2 regions of the Renibacterium salmoninarum ATCC 33209 genome follow, and region 1 is predicted to be linked to the other one. Evidence: predicted binding sites of a transcription regulator. Region 1 holds the regulator's gene; the other holds the start of a gene.
What was found. Region 1 encodes LexA, which represses DNA repair genes until DNA is damaged. Its sites were predicted from a motif close to TCGAACANNTGTTCGA; they were not measured.
Positions count from the first base shown of each region.

Region 2: a site for LexA is predicted at 5,439-5,454, ahead of ruvA (Holliday junction branch migration protein RuvA). Genes of this name have one in related genera too.

Region 1 covers NC_010168.1:608,501-623,547, reverse strand. The annotation lists gene infC (translation initiation factor IF-3) at 1-376, opposite strand, end outside; gene RSAL33209_RS03175 (DUF1844 domain-containing protein) at 699-1,076, shown strand; gene RSAL33209_RS03170 (TetR/AcrR family transcriptional regulator) at 1,078-1,836, opposite strand; gene RSAL33209_RS03165 (NAD-dependent epimerase/dehydratase family protein) at 1,968-2,888, shown strand; gene RSAL33209_RS03160 (MFS transporter) at 2,903-4,183, opposite strand; gene RSAL33209_RS03155 (SseB family protein) at 4,242-5,213, opposite strand; gene priA (bifunctional 1-(5-phosphoribosyl)-5-((5-phosphoribosylamino)methylideneamino)imidazole-4-carboxamide isomerase/phosphoribosylanthranilate isomerase PriA) at 5,210-5,944, opposite strand; gene RSAL33209_RS17735 (hypothetical protein) at 5,978-6,133, opposite strand; gene hisH (imidazole glycerol phosphate synthase subunit HisH) at 6,134-6,790, opposite strand; gene hisB (imidazoleglycerol-phosphate dehydratase HisB) at 6,790-7,392, opposite strand; gene RSAL33209_RS03135 (histidinol-phosphate transaminase) at 7,423-8,535, opposite strand; gene RSAL33209_RS03130 (LysM peptidoglycan-binding domain-containing protein) at 8,678-9,082, opposite strand; gene lexA (transcriptional repressor LexA) at 9,391-10,131, shown strand; gene RSAL33209_RS03120 (ATP-dependent DNA helicase) at 10,190-12,277, opposite strand; gene hflX (GTPase HflX) at 12,284-13,864, opposite strand; gene RSAL33209_RS03110 (class I SAM-dependent methyltransferase) at 14,415-15,023, shown strand; gene RSAL33209_RS03105 (amino acid permease) at 15,007-15,047, opposite strand, start outside.
Region 2 covers NC_010168.1:1,752,536-1,767,582, reverse strand. The annotation lists gene RSAL33209_RS08865 (M3 family metallopeptidase) at 1-98, opposite strand, end outside; gene RSAL33209_RS08860 (YegP family protein) at 257-379, shown strand; gene asnB (asparagine synthase (glutamine-hydrolyzing)) at 499-3,165, opposite strand; gene pdxT (pyridoxal 5'-phosphate synthase glutaminase subunit PdxT) at 3,328-4,011, shown strand; gene RSAL33209_RS08845 (YebC/PmpR family DNA-binding transcriptional regulator) at 4,034-4,789, shown strand; gene ruvC (crossover junction endodeoxyribonuclease RuvC) at 4,801-5,382, shown strand; gene ruvA (Holliday junction branch migration protein RuvA) at 5,496-6,140, shown strand; gene ruvB (Holliday junction branch migration DNA helicase RuvB) at 6,196-7,158, shown strand; gene yajC (preprotein translocase subunit YajC) at 7,354-7,815, shown strand; gene secD (protein translocase subunit SecD) at 7,918-9,687, shown strand; gene secF (protein translocase subunit SecF) at 9,687-10,709, shown strand; gene RSAL33209_RS08810 (RelA/SpoT family protein) at 10,940-13,315, shown strand; gene RSAL33209_RS08805 (hypothetical protein) at 13,332-14,015, opposite strand; gene RSAL33209_RS08800 (DUF349 domain-containing protein) at 14,126-15,047, opposite strand, start outside.

The DNA.
Region 1 (15,047 bases):
CGTCTTCCGCAAAGCGGTTGAGCAAACGAATGCCCATTTCAGGGCGTTGCTGCTCGCGACCGCGGAACTGGATCATTGCTTTGACCTTGTCGCCAGCACCGAGGAACCGCAGCGCGTGGCCAGTCTTCGTCTCGTAATCGTGCTTATCGATTTTAAGCCGGAACCGGATTTCCTTCAGAACCGTATTGGTCTGGTTCTTCCGGGCTTCGCGCGCTTTCACAGCAGCTTCGTACTTGTACTTGCCAAAATCCATGAGTTTACACACCGGTGGCTTAGCCATCGGCGCTACCTCAACAAGATCCAGGTCCGACTCAGCGGCTAGGCGGAGAGCATCTTCAATCCGAACAATGCCAACTTGCTCGCCTGCTGGGCCCACCAACCGCACCTCCGGGACGCGGATCCGATCATTGATTCGTGGCTCGCTAATGTGTGACTCCTGTAAGTTCTACGTAGGTATCAGACACCGGGCATAAGAGAAGGCCTCCGACTGCCGGTGCAATCGAAGGCCTCGTAGATACGGCTCTCCTCTGGTTTTGCCAAAGGGCCGACCTGTTACCTGGTAACTCCGAGCGAGAAAATCCGCCATCGGGTCGACAGGTGGGAGAGTGCTCCGCTTGCTAGCTGGAAGGCCGTAAATTCTCAATCCGAAGACATCAAGAAATAACGACTTCCAGCCGGTCTATGACAAGCTTAGCAGTATGAGCAGCTTCAATGATAATCAGGGCCACGAACAACACCAGCATGAACAAACTTCAGTTATTCGAGACATCGCAGAGGTACCAGCTGTTGAGGTCATTACGACGGCGGCTGTGCACCTCATGAGCGCCGCGGCCGTCAAAGTGGGACTCGCCGAAGGCCCTGACGCTGAATCGCTTAAGGACCTTGATGAGGCTCGAAAGCTCATAACTGCTCTGGCTGGTTTCGTCACGGCCGCCGCACCGGAAATCGGCAGCCAACACGCCGGACCCTTGCGCGATGGATTGCGTTCATTGCAGCTAGCATTCCGCGAAGCCTCAATCTTACCCGACGCTCCCGGTCAGGGCCCAGGCGAGAAATTCACCGGCGCCGTCAACTAACTCAAAGCAGGTACTGCGAGCTCATTAGTTCACGCCCTTGAGTACCGCTGAGACCCAGCTGAGCCGCCCAATTTCGCATCACCGCGTCGAAATAGACTCGATTATTGGACACCGAGCCGACAAAATGCCCGAACAGTTCGAAACTAATCAGGCCAAAAAGATGACTCCACGCAGCAACTCCGACGGCAATCATGTCCGGTTCGAGCGCGCTGCCAAAGTGTTCAGTCAATGTTGCCGTCAATGCTGCCCGCTCCTGGGGCCACTCCGACGGCGGATGATGAAAACCACGCCCCTGTACACCGGTTGCGGTGGCGATCATCAGCAGACCTACCCGGCCAGCCGGCTCAATCGTCTCCGGCGGGGCTTGATAGCCGGGAACGGGCGAGCCATAAATTAGCGCATATCGGTGCGGATTAGCTATCGCCCAATCCCGGCTACCGTGACAGACGGCTAAAAACTGTGCCAGCCTCGGCTCAGAACCAGCAGCGTCATACTGAGCTTGTGCAGCATCCGCCAGCTCGTTATAGGCCCGAACGATAAGAGCAGTAAGAAGAGCGTCCGCACTGGAAAAATATCGATAAATTGCCGACGAGACCATGCCTAGCTCGCGGGCTATTGCTCTGAGCGATAACCCATACGCTCCTTTTTCCCGAAGCTGCGCCTCCGCCAACGCCAAAATCTCACTCAGAATCTGCTCCCGTGCACGGGCACGTACGCCGCGTCCGGACCGTGCCTCAGCTGCAGGGTATGACTCATTCATAAGTTAAGTCTGCCATTTCAGAGCACCGAACACAAATGAGATCAGTGCTCTTGTAATTGAATAGTCAGTGATCTATGCTCAAACAAGAGCACCGCTCTCCTTCTCTCTTATTCTTCATCGCAGGAGTACTCATGGCCAAGCAATTCATCCTCGGCGCCGGACTAATCGGTTCCGAACTCAGCCGTCAGCTCGTCGCACGCGGCGACCAAGTCGTCGTCGGCACTCGAAGCGGCACGCAATTACCTCATGCCGCCGCCGTTTCAGTTAATGCGAACGACGCTTCGGCTTTGACTCAGGCACTAACCGGCGCTGAGACTCTGTATATTTGCACGAATCCGCCCTATGAGCTCTGGGCCAAAGAATGGCCGGCAATCGGCGCGGCAACGATCGAAGCAGCTCAGAATACTGGCGCAAAGCTGATCATGATGGGTAATCTCTACGCGCATGGCATTCCAACGAAGCCGATGACAGCTCAGACCCCCTTCACTCCGGCAGACACCAAAGGGCAGATTCGAGCCGAGCTCTCTGAAGCAATCTTCGCTTCGCACCGAAGGGGCGATATCAAAGCGGCAGAAATCAGAGCGAGCGACTATTTTGGTCCAGCAGCTACGGTCAATGCACACCTAGGGAATGGCTTCTTTGAACCACTTCTTGCCGGAAAAACTGCTTGGGTAGTAGGCAATCCAGCGCTCAAACACAGCTGGGCTTACATTCCTGATATTGCAAAAACTATGATTGCGGTTGCCAATAGCGACGAGGCGTTAGGCCGTGCCTGGATCGCGCCGCACGCTAGTGAAGCGAGCCGGAACGACATTGCCGATCAGGTTGCCCACATTGCTGGAAGGCAAGACAATCCCGGTAAGGTCGCGGGGATTCCGCAATGGCTACTTCGCGGCATTGGTCTCATCAACCCTAGAATGCGAGAGGTGGCAGCTAGCAGTTATCAGTTCCGGCACGAGTTCCTGGCCGATCCGAGCGAGACTGAACGCGCCTTTGGCTTCAGCGCTACGCCGTTTGCCGACGCGCTAGAGCCGACTCTGGCCTGGATATGACAAAACCCGGCGGCCTAAACTAGCGCAGCGCGCCGGCGCTTCCACAGGGCCTGGGCTACGATTCCGGCAGCGCCGAGCACGGCGGCAATCACGCCGACTGTCACGAAGCCGCCCCAGGGGCCAACCATGTCGATCGCTAGGCCCGCCATCGGCGCCCCTACTGCACTGCCGAGCGTGATCGCAGACCCGAACCAGCCCATTGCCTCGCCACGGCGCTGTTCCGGGACCAGATCCGCAATCCATTCTGAGGTCGAGGACAGCGCCGGTGCGCAAAATAAGCCCGGCGGAATGCTCAAGAGCACCACCGCCCAGGTCTCATGCGCAAAACCCATTGGCACCGTGAGCACGGCCATAATCAAGAGCAGCCACAGCGGATTGATTTTACGATGCAAGGCACCATAAATAATGCCGCCAACTATCGAGGCCGCGCACCACACTAAGAAGACAATTCCGATCTGTTCCTGCTGGCCATGCTCACGCAATAAGCCCACAATTCCGACGTCGGTTCCGGTCAAAGTTAGCCCGGTGGCTACGGCCGCCCCCAATACCGCAATAACCGAGACACTCATCCAGCTAAGGCTGCCTTGGACTTTGTTGAATCGACGTCGAGCGGCACCGGTTACCGGCAGTACGACGTTGCCGCCGATCTCCGCCGGAGCCAATTCCTCCATACAGTCCACCGCGGCATCTGCTTCATCTTGGTAGCTGCCAGCTTGGCCACTACGCGTCGGTGGATTGAACCAGAACAAGAACAACCCGGCCAAAGAGGACGAGATGCCAATAACGACCAGCGCAGCATAAGTATTCACCGCAGCTAAGGCAACGCCGGCAGCTGGTCCCACCATGAAAGTGAGTTCGGTGCCAATTGAATCCAAGGCGTAGGCGGTGCGTCGTTGCGTTGAGGAGACCATCACACCGAGCGCTTGCCGCACAATAGTGAAAATCGGTACGGCTAGCGCGCCACCGATAAGTGCCGCAACGATCAAGAATGCATAGGGTAGGAACGGTGCAATTGACCAGATAATTGCCTCGGTGATGATGGAAAGCACCAACGTCCTGCGCAATCCGTTTTTGTCGAGCAATTTGCCGCGCCATGGACCGCCAAAAGCGATACCGATAGTTACCGCTGCCGTCACACCACCGGCCGCGCCATAGCCTAGACCTAGCGTGTTGACCACGTGCAGCGTCAACACCATTGCCGAGGCGGCATGCGGAACTCTGGCCAGCATTGCCACAATCAAAAGACGACGTACCGCCGCGACACCTAAAAGCTCGCGATACTGGCCGAAATCCACTGCTATCCACCTTCACTTGTTCTCGGGCTAACTTCAACAGCCCCAAGTGCCGATGATGCTAGCTGCGGTTTTCTGGATCCTCACGATCCGGTACTTCATTACTTGCGCTGTGCACGCTGACTTCCAAGGAGTCAACCCGTTGCGCGAACATCTCATTCCTGGCCAGCGCAGTTTGAACGGAGGCCACGAATGCGTTGAGCGAATCGGCTGAAAGTCCGGGCCGTAACAGTAGCACTAACCTCAGCTCCGGTCCGGCTCCCCCACCAGAGCGTATGGCACCAGCTGGCCCCGCTGATCGGATCCCGGCTCCCGGCAAAATATCTAGGCCGAGCAAGTTCGATCCGCGCGCAGTTTGCTTGCCCAGTCTATCTTCGAGATCGGCTGAATCTAGCGCCGAAAGCACCGATCTTATTTCTTGATGCAGTTCTAAGTCCGCGTAACTCGGTAGCCAACGGCGTTGCTGCGCTAAAGCCCACATTGCCGGACGACGCACTACGAAGGTTATTTCAGATCCTGGATCTAAAACCAACAGTTGCGCATCCTCCGCAGCCGCTGATAGCGCGGCTCTGGGCGCATAAACGGCTACTGGCCGAGCCTGCGGGTGCCAATCCGTGAGATTCTGCACGGTGCTGAACACCGGCAAGGCACTTCTTCCGTCCGGAGCTGACACCACGACCAACGCCATTTCAGATTCTTTATCACCCTGAAGATCGTCGTGCGAACCACTAACTTCGACTGATTCAGTCACCGTTGCTGTGGCCACGATCGGGACGAAAACCCGGGCCTGCGCAAGGCTGGCCACTACCGCGGCTTCATCAGCACTACCCTCGACGAGCCCAGCAAGTGCCAATGACAACTCTTGATTGGCGGCGCCGTCGTCATCGTCAAACTGGTGGTATTGCTCGTTTAGCTCTCGCCCTTGCCAAGGCTGCCCGGCGGTATCGCTCTCGCCACCGGCGCCGCGCAATGCCGCCGCAATATGTGGCGGCAGAGCTGCACTCCCCTGTTGCTCATGCCCGGATTGATTCATCGCCTGCCGGCAACATCCAACGCTTCTGGCAAGGTGAACGCGCCAGCATAAAGGGCTTTACCCACAATTGCGCCCTCTAAACCGTGCGGAACTAGCGCGCGAAGTTGCACCAAATCGTCCAAGCTAGATACTCCACCAGACGCTACTACTGGCCTATCGGTGCGTTCCAACATCTGTTGTAAAAGTTCAATGTTCGGCCCACGCAGCGTGCCATCTTTAGTGACGTCGGTCACCACGTAACGTGCGCAACCGGCGTCTTCAAGCCTGGCCAGCACTTCCCAGAGATCCCCGCCATCTTTCGTCCAACCGCGTGCGGCCAGAGTAGTGCCGCGTACATCAAGGCCAACGGCAATCTTGTCACCAAAACGTTCAATGGCCCTTGCAGTCCACACCGGATCTTCCAACGCTGCGGTACCCAGGTTCACCCGCTCCGCACCAAGCTTCAAGGCACCTTCAAGTGAGGCGTCATCCCGAATACCACCGGAGAGCTCTACTTTTACGTTCAATTGCGCCACGACATCGCGGAGCAATGCTAGGTTCGAGCCTCGGTCGAAAGCCGCGTCCAGGTCAACCAGATGCACCCATTCAGCGCCGTCTTGCTGCCAAGCCAAAGCAGCATCGATCGGGGCACCGTAGCTTGTTTCGCTGCCGGCTTCACCCTGCACTAAACGCACGGCTTGACCGTCAGCAACGTCAACGGCGGGCAATAATTCGAGAATCATCTCGGTCATGGTTCCTCTGGTTCTTTTTGCGTTTCAGGCGAATTATTGGTTAAGAGTGAATAGGTAGGCGGCAACAAGCGACATCACCGCGACGACGGCGAACGCGATCGGCACCCAGCGTGGGGCCTTTTGCTGCCAGAAGGCGATGACGCCGCCGATCATCAGGCCGCCTAGGCCCATCAAGAGAAGCGGAATCATTCAAGCCACCTGGTTCCGGCCGGTCGCTGGAAGCGAATCGACCCAGTTTTTTAACAACCGAGCTCCGGCATCGTCAGATTTCTCGGGATGGAATTGTGTTGCACAGAGTGGGCCATTTTCCACTGCTGCAATGAACTTGGCGCCGTGCTCGCTCCACGTCACCGCGGGCGGTTTCATTTTTGGCTGGGTTACATCGAAATCCCAGTGCTGCACGCCATAAGAGTGCACAAAATAGAAACGCTCATCACGAACACCGTCGAAAAGCATGCTGTCCGCCGGAGCCTGGACCGTATTCCAACCCATGTGAGGAACTACGTCTGCAGGAAGAAGCTCAACTGTTCCCGGCCATTCGCCCATTCCTGGTTCCGAATTTCCGTGTTCAACACCAGCCTCGAAGAGAATCTGCAAGCCTACGCAAATGGCTAAGACCGGCCTACCACCTGCGACTCGCCTGCCAATCATTCGAAGTGCATCGACGCTTTTAAGCTCTTTCATGACGGTAGCAAAAGCACCCACTCCGGGCACCACCAGCCCATCAGCGTTGAGCACATCGTCGGCTTTAGCACTGAGCGTCACTTCAGCCCCGGCTCGTTCCAATGCACGCACGGCAGAGCGAACGTTTCCTGAGCCGTAATCAAGAACCGTTACGGTAGCCATCACAGCAGTCCCTTTGTCGACGGAATGCCATCGACACGCGGGTCCGATTCGACCGCGGAGCGAAGCGCTCTGGCAAAAGCTTTAAACTGAGCCTCAACAATATGATGCGGGTCTCGACCGGCGAGCACTCGCATGTGCAGACAAATTTGCGCGTGCAAAGTTATCGCTTCGAAGACGTGCCTGGTGAGCGAACCGGTGAAGTGACCGCCAATGAGGTGGTACTCCTGCCCCGCTGGTTCACCACTATGCACAAGGTAAGGGCGACCGGAAACGTCGACGACGGCGTGTGCCAGTGCCTCATCGAGCGGAATCGTTGCCTCACCGAAACGCCGGATTCCGGCTTTATCGCCCAATGCGGTGCGTAGTACTTCGCCCAGGGTAATAGCCACGTCTTCTACTGTGTGATGCACGTCGATATCTGTGTCACCCGACGCTTTCACCCTCAGATCGATGAGTGAATGCTTTGAGAGCGCAGTCAGCATGTGGTTGTAGAACGGCACAGTCGTCTCAATCTCAGACTTGCCCGTTCCATCTAGGTTCACCTCAACCAGAACAGAAGACTCGGAGGTGCTCCGTTCCAATCGCGCAGTGCGCATGCTCATGAGTTTCCTTTGTTGAATCAGAGTATTGATCTAGTCTACGGAACCGTGCGGGACCGGATTCCCTAACAATCTGGCGGTATGTTCAAGAAAAGCAGAGGTCTCTTGTTCGGTACCCGCTGTCACCCGCAAACTTCCGGCTATTCCGACGTCGCGAATCAACACGCCAACATCGAGCAAACCTTGCCAAAGCCCTTGCGGATCCGGCACACCGCTGAAAAAGACAAAATTGGCATCAGAACGAGCCGGGTTAAGCCCCAGCTGCCGGAGTCCCGCCACAATGCGATCACGTTGGACTTTGATGTCTTCAACATTGGCTTGTAATGATTCAGAGTGCGCCAAGGCAGCAATAGCAGTTGCCTGCGTCAAAGCGGAGAGATGGTACGGCAGCCGCACCAAACGCAGCGCATCAGTAATCTCTTCGGCTGCGGCAAGATAGCCGAGCCTCGCGCCTGCCAGCGCAAACGCCTTGCTCATGGTGCGCGAAACGATCAGTCGCTCCCGGCCAGGCAACAAGGTCAGCGCGCTTGGCGCATCACTCTGCGCAAACTCAGCGTAAGCCTCATCAACTATGACAATGGTTTGTGAGGCAGCGCCGGCGTCGTAGACCGCCTCGACAACATCTAAACCCAGCGAAGTGCCGGTTGGGTTGTTCGGCGAACACAAGATGACAACATTCGGCGAAAACTCAAGCACCTGCTCAGCTGCAGCACTGGCGCTTAACGAGAAATCCTCGCCTCTGCGACCGGCTAGATACTTAGTCCCGGTTCCGCTGGCGAGCAACGGATACATTGAGTAGGTAGGCGGAAAACTGAGTAAACTCCGTCCGGGGCCACCAAAAGCTTGCAAGATCTGCTGAAGAACCTCATTAGAGCCATTGGCCGCCCAAATATTACTCAGGCTGAGGTTGTGGCCAAGATAGTTGGCAAGCCATGTACGTAACTCGACGAAATCTCGATCTGGATAGCGGTTCAAACCTGCTAGCGAAAGCTCTACTGCCTTCATAATTGCCGCTTTAGCGTCAGCGGGAACTCCATGAGTATTTTCATTGACGTTCAGTAAAATCGGAACGTCTAGTTGCGGGGCGCCGTAGGGTTCTAAACCATGCAAATCATCGCGGAGCGGTAGCCGGCTCAGTTTCGCCATCCGCTCTGCGGGAACTTGTTCACTCACCGAGCTAGTTTACGGGAGGGCCTCATCTACTGCGAAAACAGAGGCGATGTTACTCGTCACGCAAGTAATTCACATCGCTCTAACCGCGGGCCGGAAAACCTGAAGAAATGAACGTTTATTTACCCGGCACAAAAATCTGCTGCCCTGGCGACAATACCGAAGTCGACAAGCTGTTGAGCTGCACAATCTCAGAAACCACATCACGAAGATCACGATTAAGGCCCGCTTCAGCAGCGATCGACCAAATCGATTCACCCGACTGAACGGTTACCTTACTTGCCTCGATACCAGATGCAGAGTCGACGCTGGCTTTCAAAGGAGAGGTCAAAACACCCACCAGCACCAAAGCTAAAACGGCGAGCAAAACGAACGGCACCCCGATAAATACCAATCGTCCCCTACGCGTCAGCCGAAGGGACCGCTTTGAAGGTTCTACGGGCTTCAAAACCTCGCCGGAGCTACCTTCGCTCGAAACTGTGGCACTGATCCGTCGAACTGAATGAATACTGATTGCCGACATCGCTATCACCTTCCTGGTCGTCGATTCGAATTCGTGCCCCATGGCTGACATTTGCCATACCGATCTATAGAACATGTTTTCGAATCATCTGATACATTTTTAGCACATGTAAACGAGACTTGCCAAGACTCGCTAGAACATATATTTGAATTTGGGCCCCGAGTGCCTTAATCTGAAGTCAGACCTTGCTAAGAAGGCGACACTCGAAGCTGTTTCGTTCATGTCACTATTCCATCAGCGAGCACCGACAGTATTCGTTGATCGATCTAGCAAGGTACCTAGTTCCAAGCTCTGGAAGGTGGATCGAAATGGCAGCACAGGACAATCAGAATGGGGCGCTCTCCGCGCGCGCCAAGCTGAAGGGCCTCACGATGCGACAGAAGAAGATTCTGGAATGCATCCAACGCTCCATTAGCGCCAACGGCTATCCACCGTCGATGCGCGAAATTGGCGATGTTGTGGGCTTGGCTAGCCTCTCTAGCGTTACGCATCAGCTTTCGCAATTAGAAAAACAGGGCTATTTACGCCGAGATCCTAAAAGACCCCGAGCTATGGAAGTTCTTATTCCGCTGACTCTTGAAAGCGGCTCCGTTGACATTGAAGGACTCGAAGATGCTGAACAGCTTCGCAGCTCAGCCAAAGGTCTCAACGTCGCTCAATTAGGTAGCGCGCAGGACACCGCAATGGTGCCTCTCGTCGGCCGAATCGCTGCCGGTGGGCCAATTCTGGCGGACCAAGTGGTAGACGATGTGATGCCGCTGCCGCGTCAGCTAGTCGGCCATGGCGAGCTGTTCATGCTCAAAGTCGCCGGGGACTCCATGATCGACGCGGCTATCTGCGACGGCGACTGGGTGGTTGTCCGACGTCAAAATGAAGCGATCAACGGCGATATCGTTGCCGCGTTGCTCGATGATGAGTCAACAGTTAAGACCTTCAGGCAGCGCGATGGGCATACTTGGCTTCTGCCACAGAACACGCAGTATGAACCGATTTTGGGTGACTACGCAACGATTATGGGTAAGGTCGTCACGGTTCTTCGAGCGCTATAAAACGCGGCGCAATACCTCGACGCCCTAACGCTTGCAGTCCTAACGCTTGACGCCTTGACTAATGCGCCAAGCGTTGAAGTGCGGAAAGGGCGACTTTTCGGTCAGTCGTTGCCCAAAATGGCGGCAGGGCGGCGCGCAAAAACCCGCCATATCTGGCGGTTGCTAATCGTGAATCTAGGACCGCAACAACCCCTCGGTCGGTGGATGACCGAATCAAACGCCCTGCACCTTGCGCCAATCTGATTGCCGCATGCGTTGCCGAGATCGACATAAACCCATTGCCTCCTGATTGGGCAACTGCACGGGTCCGTGCCGTCATCAGGGGATCATCCGGCCGTGGAAACGGGATTCTATCGATTGTTACCAGTCGGCAGGAGTCGCCTTGCACATCAACGCCTTGCCACAATGACATGGTGCCAAAAAGACAGGTGTTTGGCTCGGCTTCAAACTGCTTGATCAGCGCCGCCATCGAGGTTTCACCCTGACACAAAATATCCAGTTGAAGACGTGACCTCATTTCAGCTGCCGCGTCCTCTGCCGCTTTCCGCGAGGAGAAGAGGCACAAGGCTCCGCCACCTGAGGCCAATAAGAGTGCTTCCAACTCGTCCAATTGTGCGGGCGAGTTACCGCGCCCGGGCTTCTCTAAATGAGCTGCCACGTACAACATGCCTTGTTTCGGATAGTCGAACGGACTGCCCACATCGGCGCCGGTCCAGCTTGGCGCGCCATTGCCTAACAGGCCGAGCCCGCCCGCTGTAGGTTCAAATGCCTCACCGATAGCAAGCGTTGCCGAAGTCAGGATCGCGGTGTGTTCGCCAAAGAGGCCATCACGTAGTTTCATGGCAACACTGAGGGGCGCGATATTGACCGTTGCGGGCTCAGCTTCATCCGCTGGAGCGTAGCCTCGCTTCGGATCAAAGTTGCCTTGTCTCGAGATCCAGACCACTTCGCCAGATTCAGCAACCGCCAATAGCCGCTCGCACAACTCCAAAATCAGCAGTAACCGTGATCGTGCCATTTGTCGGCCGCCGTCTGAGACTTGTGAAGACTCGCCTTTGGAGTCAGACAACGCCACCCGAGTTGCTTCACGAAGCATGCTGATCGCATCCAATTGACGCTGCGCCAAGCCGTCCGGCAACCAACCGGCCTCGACTCCGTGCAACACCTCATCCAAGGCATTCGCGGCTGCGTGTAGGTCATCAACGCTGATTGCGGTGTGCCGACGCGCGCCGCTTGCCGCCGCATTGACCATCGCCGAAGAAAGTTGTCCTGAAACAGTGCTAGTTACTCGATCGACGAGCTCATGGGCTTCGTCGACGACCACTACGTCATATTCAGGTAATACCGCGAGGCCTTCAAAGGCGCTAATCGCCAGCATTGCGTGATTGGTCACCACAACGTCTGCTTTCGCACCACGGGCCCGCGCCTGTTCGCTAAAACATTCGGTCGCCATCGGGCACTTTTGCGCACCAAGGCATTCAATCGAGGTAACTGAAACCTGGCGCCAGGCTCGATCTGTTACGCCGGGGGTTAGTTCGTCTCGGTCCCCCGTGCTCGTCTCCTCAGCCCACTCCCGCAAGCGCACCACCTCGCGACCCATTGCAGTAGTGGGACCGGAGCCTGGTAGGTGCACCACCGATGTGTCTTCACCTAGGGCAAAAAGCTGGCCGTCTTCAGGCTCGTCGGTCGGAAACCCGCCGGAGACTTTGTGCCGACATAAATAGTTGCTACGGCCCTTGACCAAAGCCACGTCGATCTTCCGGCCCAAAACTGGTTCGATCGCGGCTAGTAGCCTTGGCAAGTCCCTGCCAACGATCTGGGCTTGCAGGGCAAGCGTGGCCGTCGCAACCAATGAGGGTTTGTCATTGCCCAAAGCATGCACGATGAGCGGGATTAAATAGGCCAAAGACTTACCGGTGCCAGTGCCGGCCTGGACTAGCAGGTGGTCGCCCGATTCAATCGAGCGCACCACATGCCGGACCATTTCGTGCTGGCCGGGACGTTGCTGCCCACCCATGGCATTGACCGCTGCATCAAGCAGTTCCAATGCCAATTTTTCCGGGTTCTCCGCCGAAACTTGAGCACGAGCTGGCTCAGTTGTCGCGGCATCGCTGGAAAGTGGCGTGTCAGTCGTTGTATCAGCCATTAGTGCTTAGCCCCGGTGGGCGAACTCCTTCAGTTCAGCGGCCAGGCCTTCTCGGACCTTTACCTTGAGCCAAGTGCCGGCTTCCCCGTGCTCCTGACTCAGTATTTCAGCATCTGTTTGATGCAATTTACTGACCAAGTCGCCCCGGTCATAAGGAATCATCAATTCCAACTCCACTCCGGGTCGCGGAATGGCCTGGCTAATGAGTTCTAAGAGCTCATCAATACCCTGACCAGTTCTGGCCGAAACCAAAACTGAGCGAGTTTCACGCTGAGTCAGCCGCTGAATCACCAGCGGGTCCGCGGCGTCAGCCTTATTGAGCACAATGATCTCCGGGATCTTACGCGCATCGACCTCGGAGAGCACCTCTCGGACCGCCGCAATCTGCCCTTCTGGGTCTGGATGCGATACATCGACAACGTGCAGGATCAAGTCCGCGTCCGCAACTTCTTCCAAAGTCGATCGAAAAGCTTCCACAAGTTGCGTTGGCAACGAACGCACGAATCCCACGGTGTCGGCAAGCGTAAACCCGATGCCATCCGGAGTTGCTGCCTTGCGGACGGTTGGGTCCAATGTGGCGAAAAGCGCGTTTTGGACGAGAACCCCTGCGTGAGTGAGGCGATTAAGGATTGATGACTTACCAGCGTTGGTGTAGCCAGCGATCGCCGCTGAAGGAACCTCGGAGCGACGCCGATTGGCCCGTTTCGCTTCTCGCGCTGGCTTCATCGCAGCAATTTCCCGCCGCAACTTTGCCATTCGAGTCCGAATTCGACGGCGATCTAGTTCAATTTTTGTCTCGCCAGGCCCTCTGGAACCCATACCCGCGCCGGCACCACCAACCTGACCACCCGCTTGTCGAGACATGGATTCGCCCCAACCACGCAGTCGTGGCAAAAGGTACTCAAGTTGAGCTAGTTCAACTTGCGCTTTACCTTCGCGAGACTTGGCATGCTGAGCGAAGATATCAAGGATCAATGCCGTTCGATCAATTACCTTGACTTTGACGATGTCTTCGAGTGACCGGCGCTGGGAGGGTGCCAGCTCGGCATCCACCACGACGGTATCCGCTCCGGTAGCGGAAACGACATCCTTCAATGCGAGCGCTTTACCCGAACCAAGAAAGGTGCCTGGATCTGGCTTAGACCGGCGTTGTACTAGGCCATCGAGAACTTCGGAACCAGCGGTTTCAGCAAGCGCGGCAAGTTCTCGAAGCGAGTTCTCCGCGTCGGCCAACGTGCCTTCGCTCCAGAGCCCGGCCAAGACCACGCGCTCTAGGCGAAGCTGCCGATACTCGACTTCAGTCACGTCATCGAGCTCAGTGGACAAGCCAGCAACGCGGCCCAAAGCCCGCCGTTCCTGTAGATCCTCTTGCTCGCCGTCGTACTCGCTGTGTTCTTGACTGAGACTGCTCAGCGCCTGGGCTCGTCCGTCCAGAACGCCATCGTGCGCATCCTGTGGCGAGCCGCCTTTGGCGGTGTCCTTGGCCAAGATTCGATCAATAACAGCTTGAATTTCTGCCGGGCTCATATCCTGACCGGCAGCATCGCTTTTCTCGATTCCTTGGTTGGACTCTTCCTGAGTGGTCATATTCTCCTTTTAGAACTGAGACTTCTATCGTAGTCCGAGGCACTGACAGCCTCGGTATCTTGCATCTGGTCTTTTGGCTTAGCAGTCATCTAGACCTCCTAAAGTTTGCTGAGATAACGGTGGCAGCGATAAACGCGGCAATAATCGCGGCGGAATTCTGCTTCGTTTTAAATGCTTGCGTGCATGAAAGTTTGAATTGGTTGGCTTAAGCCGTCGGGAGTGCTGAAGTTGTTGTTCACTTCCGTGCCGGTCGCGTAGACGTGCAAATAGCGTTCGGCTTCGGTGAAACCCGTGTCTCGGTGTTGGCGCGCTGATAGGCGCGAATAATAAATGGGGGTGACATGGATTCCTCAAAATTCCAAAAGCGAACAAGCTCGATATGTTCAACGGATGAACGGTTTCGTCAGCAAAATGCGCGAAATCGACGTTCGATGCTCAGGCTCAGGCTCAGAGATGAGCGTGCGCAATTAGAGGAAAATCAACATGTGTCTACTATATCAGGCCAGAGTCGAAGATTCTCGATGCGAAGCTCAAAGCGGCTATGGTGTCTTTGATGTCAGATCATTACTTCAGCGCCGCGCCCGGGAGCGCCCACAACCGCCGTCAATTGCGAGTTTCGCTCGGAGGCCAAGAACGCCTGCTCAACACAGATTCTGGGATTTTCTCCCCTGAGGGGATTGATAAGGGCGCCGCTGTGTTGCTCGCCGAGGCGCCAGCTCCAGCCTCCGACGGCGATTTGCTTGACATCGGTTGCGGCTGGGGTCCGATCGCGCTGACGCTAGCGTTAAAATCTCCGCAAGCTCGAATTCATGCCGTGGACGTCAATGAACGTTCGCTCGCTTTGACCGCAGAAAATGCAGCTGCGTTGGGCCTGGGCAATGTTCAGGTAAGTCAACCGGACGAACTTGACCCGTCAATTCGATTTCAGACCATTTGGTCCAACCCGCCTATTCGGGTAGGCAAAGACGTATTGCATCACATTCTTCGAACCTGGTTACCCCGACTGACCCCGAGCGGAACAGCCTATTTGGTCGTCCAGAAGAACCTCGGCTCAGACTCTTTGCAGCGTTGGATTACCGAAGAGTTCGCTGACCTTGAGGTACGCAGATTTAGTACGGCTAAGTCCTTTCGAATCCTAGAAGTCAGGCATCGGGACTAGTACCTTTTTGTCTTTTGTTCGGCT
Region 2 (15,047 bases), 1.1 Mb from region 1:
TGCTCCGGCGCTATTACGCCAAAATCGGGCAGGCCGTAAGCCAACGTGCTGGATTGGAGCAGGGGATTCGTCAGCGAATCCGCAGAAGAAATAGGCATGAGTCGACTCTTTCACGCACAGCTGCCTTGGGCAATCTGCATCTAAGTGAAATGCGAGGAAAAATATCCTTTCATTTTAAGAATGCGCACCTACACTGGGACTGTTGGATTCCATTTCGCGGTTGCCGAAAGGTCTCCGCACAACGAGAGGTTCAGGCATGGCAGACAAGTTTGAGCTCTATGAAGATAAGTCCGGCGGTTTCCGTTTCCGATTGAAGGCTGGCAATGGCGAGGTCATTGCAACTTCACAGGGATATAAAACAAAGATTAAAGCGCGTTGAACGGTATCGACTCAGTCCGTCGCAATGCCGATTCGCAGGTCGTCGAAGTTCCGAAAGACGAATAGCGAGCAAGAAATAAGGCCGTGAACCACGAGGTAGTGGTTCACGGCCTTATTTTGTTACTTCTGCAGAAAAACTATCGACATGGGCGTCGTTTCGGTGCTTTGACCTTGCGGATTATCTTTGAAGATTCCTTCCAAAACATCCTTCGACAACGCTGTGTCGTGGCCCAAGGCCACCACACCCAGATCGTTTGCGTCCATGATTGCGGTTCCGGCAAAGTTCTTCGCGAACTCGGCAGGCAGCAGATCTCGGATTTTGCCGCTCAACCTGCGTGCCACGCCGTCGGGATCGATCGGAGCGTACTTTACGGAGTGCGTCGAGGTGCCCACCTGGTAACCAGCGGCCCCATCAATGGCGTTAATATTGTGCCCGACGACGTCGTAAAAGACGCCCTTCTTGCCCTGGAACTTACCGATCACCGATCGGAAAGATGCCCAAAGAATTCGGGGGAGCCCAACCTCTTCGATGGCCAATTGCATTGACCACGGGCTAGCTAACCCAATACCACCGGGGTTGCGCACCACAAACTTGCTCAAGGTCCGCGCTGCGGCGCTGACTTTGATGTCCCAGACCGGAATTGATCGGCCTTGCGTCATCGCGACGATTTTTTCACTGACAAAGAGGTACCACGGCGCATCAGCAGTGGCTGCGTTATGCTCGGCACCGGCCGCTGGCAAGCCATCAACAAAGCGTTGCACGTAGCTCAGAGTCGCCGGGTCCAGGTCGGTCTCCTTGTAGAAAATTTCGGTCCGCAAGGGGTACCGACGATACGTCTTACCGTCGGCTGGCACCGTGATCTCGAGCTGCTTATCCGCATTAGGAATGTAGTCGCTCTTGCCCTCGATGCCGACTTTGACCTCAGGCTCATCAAAGAATTCGCGCAACCAGAGCTCGGTGTTGAGTAGGCGCCAGAACACCATGGTTGAGCCGGAGGACTTGCCGCTGAGGTATTCCTCAAAGGCATAGAGCACGGCATCGCTATTCCAATAAGGACGGGCCTCGAAGGAGGAAGAGAGGAAAATCTCGTAGAGCTTTTCCTTCATGTTCACAAACCACTCGGCTTCAGGGGTGGTGAAGCCAATCTTGTTCCGGCGGTTGCTAATCATTTCCGGCAGCAAGCCACGGGTCGCATCGCGCAAAATCCGTTTGTTCCAGCCGCCCTTGATGATCGATTCATCACTCAAGCTGAAGAGAAATTTGACGACTTCCTTGTCCAGGAACGGCACGCGACCCTCGATCGAGAAGCGCATCGTGTTCTTATCCTCATAGCGCAGCACCGAGGGCAGCGATTTGTGGAAAAGATCGTCGATCAGACGCAGCTTCATATTGTCTGGAATATTGCTAAAACGCTCACTCTTATGTTGCGCCGTGAAGGATTTAGCCAGCAACGGACCAATAGTGATCTGTTTCCGCACAGTAACTGCGTCTTGCAGGCGGAAACGACCCAGCCGGAACAAAATGTCTGAGCTGGAGAGCATTTCTTTAGCTAGTTTGGCGTACTGGCCCTTTTTCTTCAGCTGACGAAGGTAAGCAAAGTAGTAAGGAATGTAACCGGCCATCATTTCATCAGCACCCTGGCCGTCCAGAAGCACCGTAACGTGTTGGGATGCCTTGCGCATCACCTGGTACTGCGCATAAGGGCCAGAGGAAATGATCGGCTCTTCCTGCGTCCGCACGAAGTCTTCTAGATCCTCAGCGAACTCGGCAGATTTCGGCTTGATCTTGTGACTAGTGACGTTTCCCTCGCAACGCGCAATTACCGCATCAGCATATTTTTCTTCGTCGTTGATCGAGTTGGGGAAAACCGCCGAGAAAGTCTGCTGGGTGCTGCCGAGCGAATCCGTAGCGGCAGCTTTTTCCTGCATGAGTTTATTGATCGTCACGACGACGGCGGAAGAGTCCAGTCCGCCGGATAGTGCTGTGCCCACCGGGACTTCAGACCGCAAACGCAGTCGCACGCTTTCGGTGAACCGCTCACGGTACTCATCGATGACGGCTTTCGAGTAAGGAGTGTCGATTTTGGCGAGCTCTTTGAGCTCTTCAGGCAGCCGCGTAAACATGCTGATGGCGTGCTCGCCGGTGCTGGTATCCAGAACCAGCTTTTCGCCAGGCATCAGTTTCAGAATGCCATCGAAGAAGGTAGCTGGTTCTTCATCGTGAATTCGGAATTGCAAGTACCGGTAAAGAATTCGCTCGTCGACCTTTTTGGCGACCTTGCCGGTAGCGAGCAGCGGTTTGATTTCTGATCCAAAGACCAGTGCGGGGGCATCTGGAGTGCCAGTATTAGCAAAATAAAGCGGCTTGATACCGAAGTGATCGCGAGCCAAGATGAGTTTCTGCTTCGCCTGATCATGGATGGCAAAGCCGAACATGCCATTGAACCGGTCGAAAGACTCTTCGCCCCACTCTTCGTAAGCCTGCAAGATAACTTCAGTATCTGAATTAGTCACAAAAGTGCGACCCAGTGCTTCTAGCTCGGCACGCAGATCTAGGTAGTTATAGACCGCGCCGTTGTAGACCAGCACCGTTTTGCCGTCCTGGCTGATCATCGGCTCTTGGCCGTGGGCTACATCGATGATCGCGAGTCGGCGGTGCGCAAAGCCCACCGAATCCTGGGTGTAAAAACCCTCACCATCAGGCCCGCGATGAGCAATAGTCGCGCTCATCGCTTTGAGCATCGCCTCGTCTTCGCCATAGCCGTAATACCCGGCAATACCGCACATGCGTTTACCTCACCTCAGAGAAAGTCCAGATTCAATCGTACTGGCTCGACGCCGTCGTACTCGCCTGACGTGCCGAGAGGCCGTGTCAGTTCTGACACTCTGCCAGGATGCTCTTCGGTATCAGCACGGGTATGATGACGTGGTGATTTCAAGGACTCCGCAATGACAATCGGCCGTACGCTGCGTGCAGGAGTGCTTGCGTTACAAGGTGATGTCCGCGAGCACCTAGCGGCCTTAGAAGCTTGCGGGGCTGAGGCTGTGCCTATTCGGCGCGCAAGCGAACTAGCCGATCTAGATGGCTTAGTGCTGCCTGGCGGCGAGTCAACGGCGATTGATCGGTTGATTCGCGCTTTTGAGCTTTCAGAGCCGTTAAAAGCGTTCATTGCCTCTGGCAAACCGGTTTACGGCTCGTGTTCAGGCATGATTTTGTTGGCCGACCGAATCGCGGATCCAGCACTTGACCGGGACGGGGCGCCACAACGCACGCTGGGCGGCCTAGACGTCACGGTGCGCCGAAATGCTTTTGGTCGGCAACGCGACTCGTTTGAAACTGAGTTGAAGTTCGACTCGTTATCGGATTCTGAACGACCGGTACACGCGGTTTTCATCCGCGCGCCATGGATCGAACAGGCCGGTTCCGAGGTGGAAGTGCTCGCCGTGGTTAGAATCGAAGGAATCGACCGTGCGGTCGCAGTCCGCTCTGGGAATTTGCTTGCTACTTCGTTTCATCCGGAAGTGTTAGTTCAAGAAAGCGAAACCTCGGAGCTTCGAGTGCACGAATTGTTAGTCAGCATGATGGCGTCGCGACTTAGTCAAGACGCTAACCAAGCTGAATCACGGAAATAGGCAAGGAAAGAAGAGATCAAGCATGTCCGGTCACTCCAAATGGGCAACGACAAAGCATAAAAAGGCCGTCATCGACGGTCGACGAGCAAAATCGTTTGCCAAGCTGATCAAAAACATCGAAGTTGCCGCTCGGGTGGGCGGACCGGATATGGCCGGTAACCCGGCGCTTGAACTCGCGGTGACCAAGGCTAAAAAGACCTCGGTGCCCAATGACAATATCGATCGCGCTATTAAGCGTGGCTCCGGTCAGCTCGGCGAAGCCATCGATTATCAAACGATCATGTACGAAGGCTATGGCCCGCAAGGTACTGCAATCTTGATCGAGTGTTTGACCGATAACAAAAATCGCGCAGCTTCAGAAGTTCGTTTGGCAGTTAGCCGTAACGGCGGGAATATGGCAGACCCTGGTTCGGTCTCCTACCTCTTTGCCCGGAAAGGCATTGTCTCGCTACCGCAAAACGAGCTCAGCGAAGACGACCTTTTGATGGCCGTGCTGGATGCCGGCGCCGAAGAGGTCAAGTCCGAAGGTGAAAACTTCGAAGTAATTTCCGAGCCGCAAGATTTGCCTGCTATTCGGTCTGCGTTGACGGAAGCCGGCATCGAATACGATACGGACGACGCGGGGTTTGTTCCGTCGATGCAGGTGGAACTAGACGTCGAGAACGCGAAGAAATTCATGCGGCTTTACGATGCGTTGGAAGATCTTGACGATGTGCAGAACGTCTACTCGAATGCCGACGTGAGCGCCGAAGTTATGGCGCAGCTCGACGAAGACTGAGCAGTTCCTTTGTGCGTGTCTTTGGAGTTGACCCAGGCCTGACCCGATGCGGCTTCGGCGTCGTCGATGTCGCGGCGAATCGCAGCGCTAGCCTGGTCGCCGTCGGCGTGATCGGTAGCAGTTCTGAACTGCCGCTTTCCCAAAGACTATTGGTGATCTCGGAGTCGATCGATCAATGGCTTGATACGCATTCACCCGATGTACTGGCTGTGGAACGCGTCTTCTCGCAGACCAACCTGTCCACCGTGATGGGCGTTGCCCAAGCCTCGGGGATTGTGATTGCCGCCGCGGCTAAGCGGGGGATTGCCGTGGCATTACACACGCCCAGCGAGGTGAAGGCTGCGGTCACGGGAAATGGCCGGGCGGACAAGATTGCCGTTACTGCCATGGTGACGAGGATCCTCAAACTCAAGGTTGCGCCGACGCCCGCTGATGCCGCTGATGCGTTGGCGCTGGCAATCACACATGCTTGGCGCAGTGGTCCAGGTTCAACGGCCGCGGCGGGCGAGCTGACGCCGGCCCGAAAGCTTTGGTTAGAAGCCGAGGCTAAAGCACGCAAAAACGTGGAGAAATCGTCCAAGCAGCGGCGCTAGTGTGCGAGTAGCTCTGCGTGGCGTTCTTGAATCGTCAGACTCACCGGATACGCTATTCGTAGATATGTTCGGATAGTTTGACGGCGAAAGTCGTATCGCATTGAGGTAGGCGCATGATCAGTTTTCTCCGCGGCCCGGTGGCACACATCGGCCTTTCTGCCGCTGTGATTGACGTTGGCGGCGTCGGCATGTTGGTACAGGCAACGCCGAAAACACTCGGCACCTTGCGCTTGGGTCAAGAGAGCACCTTGACGACGGCGATGATTGTCCGCGAAGACTCGATGACGCTCTACGGTTTTGCTGATCCGGATGAGCGCGAGGTGTTTGAGATTCTGCTAACCGTCAGCGGCATTGGACCGCGTTTAGGGTTAGCCGTGCTGGCGGTGCTTGAGCCAGAAACTATTCGAGTTGCAACCTCCACCGGTGATGGCAAGACCTTCACTAAAGTTCCTGGAATTGGGCCGAAGGTAGCTGGTCGAATAGTGCTTGAGCTGGCCGGAAAATTAGTACCGCATGGCACGGTCAACGGTGCGCCGGCGTCTCCGTCTGCTCAGTGGAAGCCTCAAGTGGTCGCAGCGATGACCAGCTTAGGTTGGAGCGAAAAGGACGCGTTGGCAAGCGTTGAAAAGGCCACGGCGGATTCGCCGGAGTTGATTTCCGATGGCAACGTGGCGGAGATCTTGCGGACCACCTTGCGATGGTTGGGCCAAGATGGTGCCCGGACAAGCGCTGGTCGACAGGTGACCGCACGTGGCTGACACCTCTGATGATTCACGGGCTTTGGTGTCCTCCGACGGCGAGCCAGAGGAGCGAATGATTGAAGCCGCGCTCCGGCCCAAAAATCTCGATGACTTTGTTGGGCAGAAGCGTGTGCGGGGCCAGCTGTCCTTGGTGCTGGAAGCATCTCGGATACGCGGTCGTAGCGCTGATCACGTGTTGCTTTCTGGCCCTCCTGGCCTAGGTAAGACAACGTTGGCGATGATTATTGCGGCAGAGATGAACGCGCCCTTGCGGATAAGTTCTGGACCAGCCATCCAGCACGCGGGGGATCTGGCCGCAATTCTTTCTTCGCTGACCGAAGGTGAAGTGCTGTTCTTAGACGAGATCCATCGGATGTCCAGGCCGGCTGAAGAGATGCTGTATATGGCCATGGAAGACTTCCGAGTGGACATTGTCGTTGGCAAAGGCGCTGGCGCAACCGCAATTCCGTTGGAGATTCCACCGTTCACCTTGGTAGGCGCCACGACTAGAGCCGGCTTACTGCCTGGCCCGCTTCGCGATAGGTTCGGCTTTACCGGACATTTGGAGTTTTACTCGGTTCCTGAGCTCGAGCTAGTACTGAGGCGCTCGGCCGGACTCTTGGACTTGAAGCTTTCTAGCGCCGGTTTTTCTGAAATCGCTGGCCGTTCGCGCGGCACACCTCGGATAGCCAATCGGCTGCTCCGTCGAGTTCGCGACTGGGCCTTGGTCAACGGTGTTCAGCAGATAGATGCACGGACGGCCTCGGCAGCATTAGAGATGTATGAAGTTGACGCGCGTGGCCTGGACCGGTTGGACCGGGCAGTTTTGCAGGCCCTTATTGGCAAATTCAATGGTGGTCCGGTGGGCCTTTCAACGCTGGCGATTGCCGTGGGCGAAGAAATGGAAACGGTCGAGACGGTCGCCGAGCCGTTCTTAGTCCGTGAAGGTCTACTTGGCCGAACGCCGCGTGGCCGAATTGCAATGCCTGCCGCTTGGGATCATCTTGGCGTGCCCAGGCCACCGGAGATGGTGTAGCTCGCTGAAGAGGCGCTGTTTGATTCCGCTGAGTTGGGCGGAAGCCTGCCTGAGTCCACTGATGAATGGTTCACTGATCGCTGATTAGCCGGATTCAACCCAATTCCGAGCAAATCTGGCTTAGACTGGTATGACGCTCGGCACAATTTACGGTGCCGAAAGTGCCCTTGATCGCTCTAAGAATGGATCCTCGCTGTGTTTTCAAGCATTCTGGCCGCCGACAATCAGCCTGCCGCGGACGGCGGTTTCAACTGGTCAATGTTGATTCTGCTGGCTCTTTTCGCCGTGGTTATCTTCTTCATGTTCCGCCGTAGCCGTGCTCAGCAAAAGACGCAGCGCGAACAGCAAGCGAAGATGGCTCCGGGTGTTCAGGTCATGACCAGCTTCGGCCTCTTCGGCACCGTGTTGTCAGTCGATGAGGCTGATAACAAAGTAACTCTGGAGCTTTCACAAGGGAACACTGCTACCGTGCACCGCCAGGCAGTGACAAAGATCATCACCGCCGTTGACGAAGAATCACCCGTCGTACCCGACGATGCTTCTTCGATCACCGGCCCGGTGAAGGAGCAGGTCAAGGAGAGCGAAAGCATCCCTTCGCCTGAAACCGCGGAAGAGACACTCGCTCGGCTGAATAAAGAAAACAGCAAGGAGCAGTAATATCCTCACTAGTGCAGCCGCCCATGCCTAAGCCTGGGCGGAGCAACTATGTCAGCTTCGGCTGAGCCCGAAGCAAGCAAGAGAAGGAACCGAGAAACTCATATGGCACGAAAAGGCCCCGCATCTGAAGCCCGCAAGGTCATCTTGTGGCTAGGTGCATTGACTGTAGTCATGGCGTTGCTGCTTACCGGCGGTTCGTTGTGGTGGGGTGCCAGCTGGGCACCCAAATTAGCTTTGGACCTTGAAGGTGGAACCCAGATGATTCTGGCCCCCAAGGTTGACGGTGGGGCTTCGATCAATGACGATCAGCTCAACCAGGCGATTTCGATTATTCGCCAGCGCGTAGACAACACCGGCGTCTCCGAAGCGCAGATCAGTACTAGCGGTTCAAACGTTGTGGTTGCGCTTCCGGGTGAGGTCAAACCGGAAACTCGGGATCTGATCAAAGCTTCGGCGAATATGAACTTCCGTTCAGTTATTGCCGCTGCGCCAGGAACGCCGACGGCGCCGGACAAGCTGACTCCAGAGGACCAGCTGCCTAAGCCGACGGCCGCGCCGACCAACGGTAGCGATCAGAACTGGGTTGATGCCGCGCTGTACAAGGAATTCGAAAGCTATTCCTGCGTCACGCCGATCACCGAACCGGATCCGCAGCAGGATCCAGCAAAGCCTTCGGTGGCCTGTGATCCTGGAACTGGCTACAAATACATTCTGGGCCCGGTAGAAGTTGCCGGAAAAGAAATTACTGATGCCAGCTACGGATTGCAGCAGGGCGCACAAGGCACCACAACGAACAAGTGGGCCGTCAACCTAGCATTCAACCAAGATGGCGCTACCAAGTTCAAAGAGGTTACTACTCGTTTGAACGGCTTCTACTTGGCTAACCAACAGGATCCCAAGGCGCAGTTCGCGATTGTTTTGGACGGCAAGATCGTATCGGCGCCCAGCTCACAAGCGGTCATCACCGATGGAAAGTCGCAGATCACCGGTAACTTCACGGAAACTAGCGCAAAATCGCTTTCGGACAAGCTTAAGTTCGGTGCACTACCGATTAGCTTTGACATTCAAAGCGAAGAGCAGATTTCGGCCACCCTCGGCACCCAGCAGCTCGAAATGGGTCTGCTTGCTGGTCTCATCGGGCTGGCTCTGGTTGTTGTCTACTCGCTGTTCCAATACCGAGCTTTGGGCTTCGTGACAGTCGCGTCACTGGTGGTTGCTGGTGTTTTGACCTACCTTGCGATCGCGGTGTTGGGCTGGTCGCAAAACTATCGTCTGTCGCTCGCGGGTGTGGCTGGTCTGATTGTGGCAATCGGTCAAACGGCGGACTCCTTCATCGTGTACTTCGAGCGAATACGTGATGAGCTTCGCGAAGGCAGAGGTCTGGTCGCGGCGGTTGAAAATGGCTGGAAGCGCGCTAAACGGACCGTGTTGGCCTCGAAGGCCGTCAACTTGTTGGCCGCAGTCGTGCTCTACTTTGTTGCGGTTGGTAACGTCCGTGGCTTTGCGTTCACCCTCGGGCTAACGGCAATTGCTGACTTGATCGTGGTCTTTATGTTCACCCACCCGACGCTGCAGCTTTTGGCGACACGGAAGTTCTTTAGTGAAGGACACCGGTTCTCTGGCCTTTCGCCAGATCGACTGGGAGCGGTGCCGCTATATCGCGGCGCTGGACGTTTCCGTAGCCCGGAAGATCGTCCTTCGGTAGCAAAGAAGAACATTGGCTCAGTTGGCGAAGCTGAGCGACGTCAAACAATCGCTGAGCGCAAGCTTGCCGAACGGGCTGGCTCGACTGAAGCTTCTCAGGACCAAGCCACGGAAGGAACCGCGGCAGATGCCAAAGTTTCCGTGAAGGCAGCAAAGGACCAGGACTAATGGCCAAGTTCACGAATTTCTCAACTTTCGGCAACGAGCTTTACACCGGAAAACGCTCGTACGACATTGTTGGTAAGCGCAAGATCTGGTTCACCATTGCCGCGGTAATGGTCTTGATCTCGATTTTGTCGCCGATCCTTCGGGGTGGCTTCAACCTGGGCATCGACTTCCGCGGTGGTAGCGAATTCACCGTTTTGAAAGTGACAAATTTGTCTGTCGATACCGGCACCAAAGCTGTTACCGACGTGGTTCCTGGTCAGTCACCCCGGGTCTCGGTGCTCTCCGGAAATGGGATTCAAGTCCAAACGGACAAACTTTCCGATGACGAGACCATCAAGGTCAAAGATTCACTGGTCAAGGCTTATGGCGTGACTAGTAGTGACGTTGCCTCAAGTTTCGTCGGCCCAACTTGGGGCGCGGACGTGACGAAACAAGCTTTGATCGGTTTGATCGTCTTTGTTGTTTTAGCCACCATCTTGATGGCGCTGTACTTCAGAACATGGAAGATGTCGCTGGCGGCTGTATTCGGCATGCTCTTCGTCCAGGTGACGACGGCCGGAATTTACTCGATTACCAACGTCGAAGTAACGCCGTCCGCGATCATCGGCTTCTTAACGATTCTGAGCTATTCGCTCTATGACATCGTGGTGGTCTTCGACAAGATTCGAGAAAACACATCGGATATTGGTACGTCAACGCGTCGAACCTTTAGCTCGGAAGTGAACCTTGCGGTGAACCAGACGTTGGTCCGGTCAATCAACACCTCGATGGTTGCGCTTCTTCCGGTTGCCTCGATTCTCTTCATCGGGTCATTCTTGCTTGGCGCCGGAACGCTTCGTGATTTGTCGCTGTCACTGTTCATCGGCATCATCATGGGCGGATTGACCACGGTCTTTATCGCTTCGCCGTTGTACGCAATGCTTCGCCAAAACGAACCTGCGTTGGCTAAGCAGGCTGAACGAGTCAAGGCTCGGATCGCCGCTGAAACAACCAAGGAAAGCGCCGCAACCGCGAGCGTCTAGCGGATTTCAGAGCATTCTTGCTGAATTTCGCACTGATTTATTGTCTCTAACTGAGTAGGGCTCGGGTCCGGCAGCTGCCGGACCCGAGCCCTACTCAGTTTTTGCCTTCCTGCCGGTTTTTGCACTGACAGCGGCAGGCATAGACTAGACGGACGCAATGTTGGACTGTTGCGCCAATCGGTTTTCATCGTAGGACCGCATATATAGTTTCTGCCGGGGAGGAGGCGTCAATGGAAGATCATCTGACTTCGACCGATCACGCCTCCGGCAACGGACAAGTAGCAGCGGGGCCAAGCGCCGAGGTGGCGGGCCCAGATCAGAGCACCGTTCAAGGCCAGGTACTTCCCGGCCGGCGGGAGCGGACTCGTTCTCGGCTTGCACGACTTACCGGACGCGGCCAGAATAGCCATTCGCCGATCCTGGAACCGCTTCTTCGCGCCGTTAGAGCAAATAACCCACGCGAAGATTTTGAGCTGATTCAGCGCGCTTATGCCACTGCGGAACGCAGCCATGAAGGGCAGAAGCGCAAAAGTGGCGATCCTTATATAACCCACCCGGTGGCAGTAGCCACGATTTTGGCCGAACTGGGCATGGCTGGAACCACGCTGGCTGCTGCGTTGCTTCATGACACAGTAGAGGACACCTCATACACACTAGAAGCGCTGACCAAGGACTTCGGCCCAGAGGTTGCCATGCTGGTGGATGGCGTCACTAAGCTCGACAAGGTCACCTTCGGTGACGCCGCGCAGTCCGAAACCGTCCGTAAAATGGTTGTGGCGATGGCCAAGGACATTCGGGTTCTGGTTATCAAGCTGGCAGACCGCCTTCACAATGCGCGGACCTGGCGTTATGTATCTCCTGAGTCTTCAGCACGTAAGGCGCGCGAGACGCTTGAGATTTTCGCTCCCTTGGCACACCGACTTGGTATGAATACCATCAAATGGGAGTTGGAAGATCTCTCCTTCGCCGCGCTTTATCCCAAGGTCTATGAAGAGATCGTGCGGATGGTTGAAGACCGCACCCCGGAGCGCGAAAAGAGCCTCGCAGTAGTTCGTTCGCAAATTAACGATGATCTGCGCGCAGCGAAGATCAAGGCGGCAATTACTGGCCGTCCGAAGCACTATTACTCGATCTACCAAAAGATGATCGTGCGAGACAAAGATTTTGACGATATCAATGACCTCATTGGCGTTAGGGTCTTAGTTGATACGGTTCGAGATTGCTATGCGGCGCTAGGTTCAATGCATGCACGTTGGTCGCCGCTGCCGGGCCGATTTAAAGACTATATTGCGATGCCGAAGTTCAATATGTACCAGTCATTGCACACCACAGTCATTGGACCTGGTGGCAAACCGGTCGAGATTCAGATTCGTACCCACGAGATGCATCAACGTGCAGAGTACGGTGTTGCGGCGCACTGGAAATATAAGAATCAAGCTGGAAAATCGGCTGTCGGGGCCAGCCCAGTGGTCAATAAAGACAGTGATTTAGGTTGGTTACGCACCTTAGTCGATTGGCAGCAAGAGACTAAGGACCCCAGCGAATTTCTCGATTCGCTTCGCTTTGAAATAAACGCCCGAGAAGTCTTTGTTTTTACCCCCAAGGGCGATGTGATGGCTTTGCCTGCGGGTTCTACGCCGGTGGACTTCGCCTATGCGGTACACACCGAAGTAGGGCACCGCACCATCGGGGCCAGAGTCAACGGCAAGCTCGTTCCGTTGAACAGTGAGCTCAACCACGGTGATTGGGTCGAAGTATTTACCTCGAAGGCTGAAGGCGCCGGGCCAAGCCAAGATTGGCAAAATTTCGTCAAGAGCGCCCGGGCACGCAACAAAATTCGGCAATGGTTTAGCAAAGAGCGTCGCGAAGAAGCCATCGATAAAGGTAAAGACCTGCTAACTCGTGCTATGCGGAAGCAAAATCTTCCGCTGCAACGCATGATGACTCACGAGGCATTACTCGGCGTTGCTGAGGACCTTCGCTATCCAGATATCTCGGCACTATATGCTGCCGTGGGGGACAGCCACGTTTCGGCAGCCAGCGTAGTGGAGAAACTGGTCGATTCGTTGGGCGGGCACGACTCGACTGAAGACGAGATCGGTGCACCAGCGCTACCAGCCGCACATCAAGCACGACCTCGGTTTTCGAACTCTGGGGTCATGGTCCATGGCCTGGGCGATGTTTTGGTTAAGCTGGCCCGATGTTGCACACCGGTGCCGCCTGACTCAATCGTCGGATTTGTCACCCGAGGTTCTGGGGTTTCTGTGCACCGCGCTGATTGCCAGAATGTTGAGCAACTCCGTGACCAGCCGGATCGCATGGTTGAAGTGGAATGGGCGCCGACTCAATCCAGTGTCTTCTTGGTGGAGATTCAAGTTGAAGCTTTAGACCGCAAGAGTCTGCTTTCAGATGTGACCAGAGTACTTTCTGAGAATCACGTGAACATCCTCGCGGCATCGGTACATACTTCAAGCGATCGATTGGCGATCTCCAAATTTGCGTTCGAAATGGGAGATCCTAAGTATCTCAACCACATTTTTAGCGCTGTGCGGCGCATTGACGGCGTCTTTGACGTCTACCGAAGTACCGGCAGCCAGCGACGCTAAGCCAGCTGCACGTTGGTCAACTGGCTAGGTTTTGGACCGGGTGGCCATTTTGAATCAGGTTATTAACACGGGCCAAGGCACGTTGCTTATGCGGTACGCGCGGCAGCGTTTCAATTGCTTGATGCACCAGGGAGAGTGGGCAGCCTAGTTCAGCTTTCTGCGTCATCAACCAGAGAATGGCGACTGGATCTGGCCAGCCTGGTGCCGTATAGGCCTGTTGAAAAGCCAAGTCAACTGCGGTCCGTAACACCGTGGTAATTCGGATTCCGGCCAGTTGCGCAACATCAAATCTTCCCAAGGTCACTTCGTGTACTTGTAAGGAGCTAAACGGCGGTAGAGCACCCGCGCGACGTTTGTGATCGATCAGTGCGGTTACTCGTGACGGACGTTCGCCGCAGCCATAGACCCAGGCCGCGCTGAAACGGCCCAGGATGACCCTATGCACCAAGTTAGCTGGAATCTCTAATGACATGGCAATTGCCCGGTGTTCGGCGTGCTGCCTCGCGCCCTTCGGGAGGTAGCCAGATCCGAAAACTCGATCTAAGACGCCGTCGATTTCCATTGCGCGCAGTTCAACGTTGCTAAACATTTGGCCTGGCGCGAGCAGATCCGCTGGACCAGCTACCGAAGAAACCTGATTTCGGCTACCGACCGCCTCAGGTGCTCGCCGGGGCCAGGGGGAGAGAGCAGGCGGCGTCATGCTTCCATCTTGCCGCGCGTTTTGGGCAACGAAAAGGCCCGCCGCCAGAATGTGGATAACCGGACGAGCGGGCCTTCTTCGGATTTCGAGACTTTCTGCCTCAGCTGGTGCTAGTTCAAGTCATCAGCAGATTTCTTGATCTGATCGAGCCAAGCCTGGCGAGCAGCCAATGCCTCTTCCGTGGACTTGATCTCCTTAGCATCGCCCTTGGTGTGAGCAGCATCAAGATCTTGTTGCAAGCCAGCAATGGAGGCTTCAAGCTGGCTCAGCGCGCTATTGGTACGAGCCTTGGCCTCAGGGTCAGAGCGCTTCCAATGATCGTCTTCTGCTTTACGGATTGCCTCTTCGACGCTACGCAGTGCCGCTTCGGTGCGTTGCATATCTGCCCGCGGCACCTTGCCAGCGTCTTCCCAGCGATCGCGAATTGTCTGCAAAGTCTTCTTGGCTGCAGCCAAATCAGAGATGGGAAGCAATGCCTTAGCTTCGATCATCAGTTGTTCCTTGACCACCAAATTAGCGCCGTACTCTTCATCGATTGCCTCATTGGCCTTTTGTCGAGCAGAGAAGAAGGCGTCTTGTGCCGCACGGAATCGCGTCCAGAGAGCGTCATCTTCCTTTTTGCTTGCGCGGGGGGCAGCTTTCCACTCGTCCATCAGGTGCCGGTATTCGCCAGCGGTGATGCCCCAGTCGGTGGAGGTCGCGAGCGCCTCAGCTTGCGCGATCAACTTCTCTTTGCTTGCTTTAGCTGCCGCATTGGTGCTGTCCAACTGCGAGAAGAAGGCGCGACGGTGCCGATCAAAGACGGTACGAGCTGAACGGAATCGCTTCCAGAGCGCTTCTTCCGTGGCTCGACCCAGACGCATTCCGTCTTTTTGTGCGGTTTTCCAGCTCTCAAAGAGCTCGTTCATGCGCGTGCTGCCAGTCTTCCACTGCATCGTGGCTGGATCCTGGGCTGAGATCTCTTCAGCCTCTGCAACTATCGCTTCGCGTGCAGCAAGCTCGACGGCTCGAGCGGCGTCGTGCTCGGCGCGT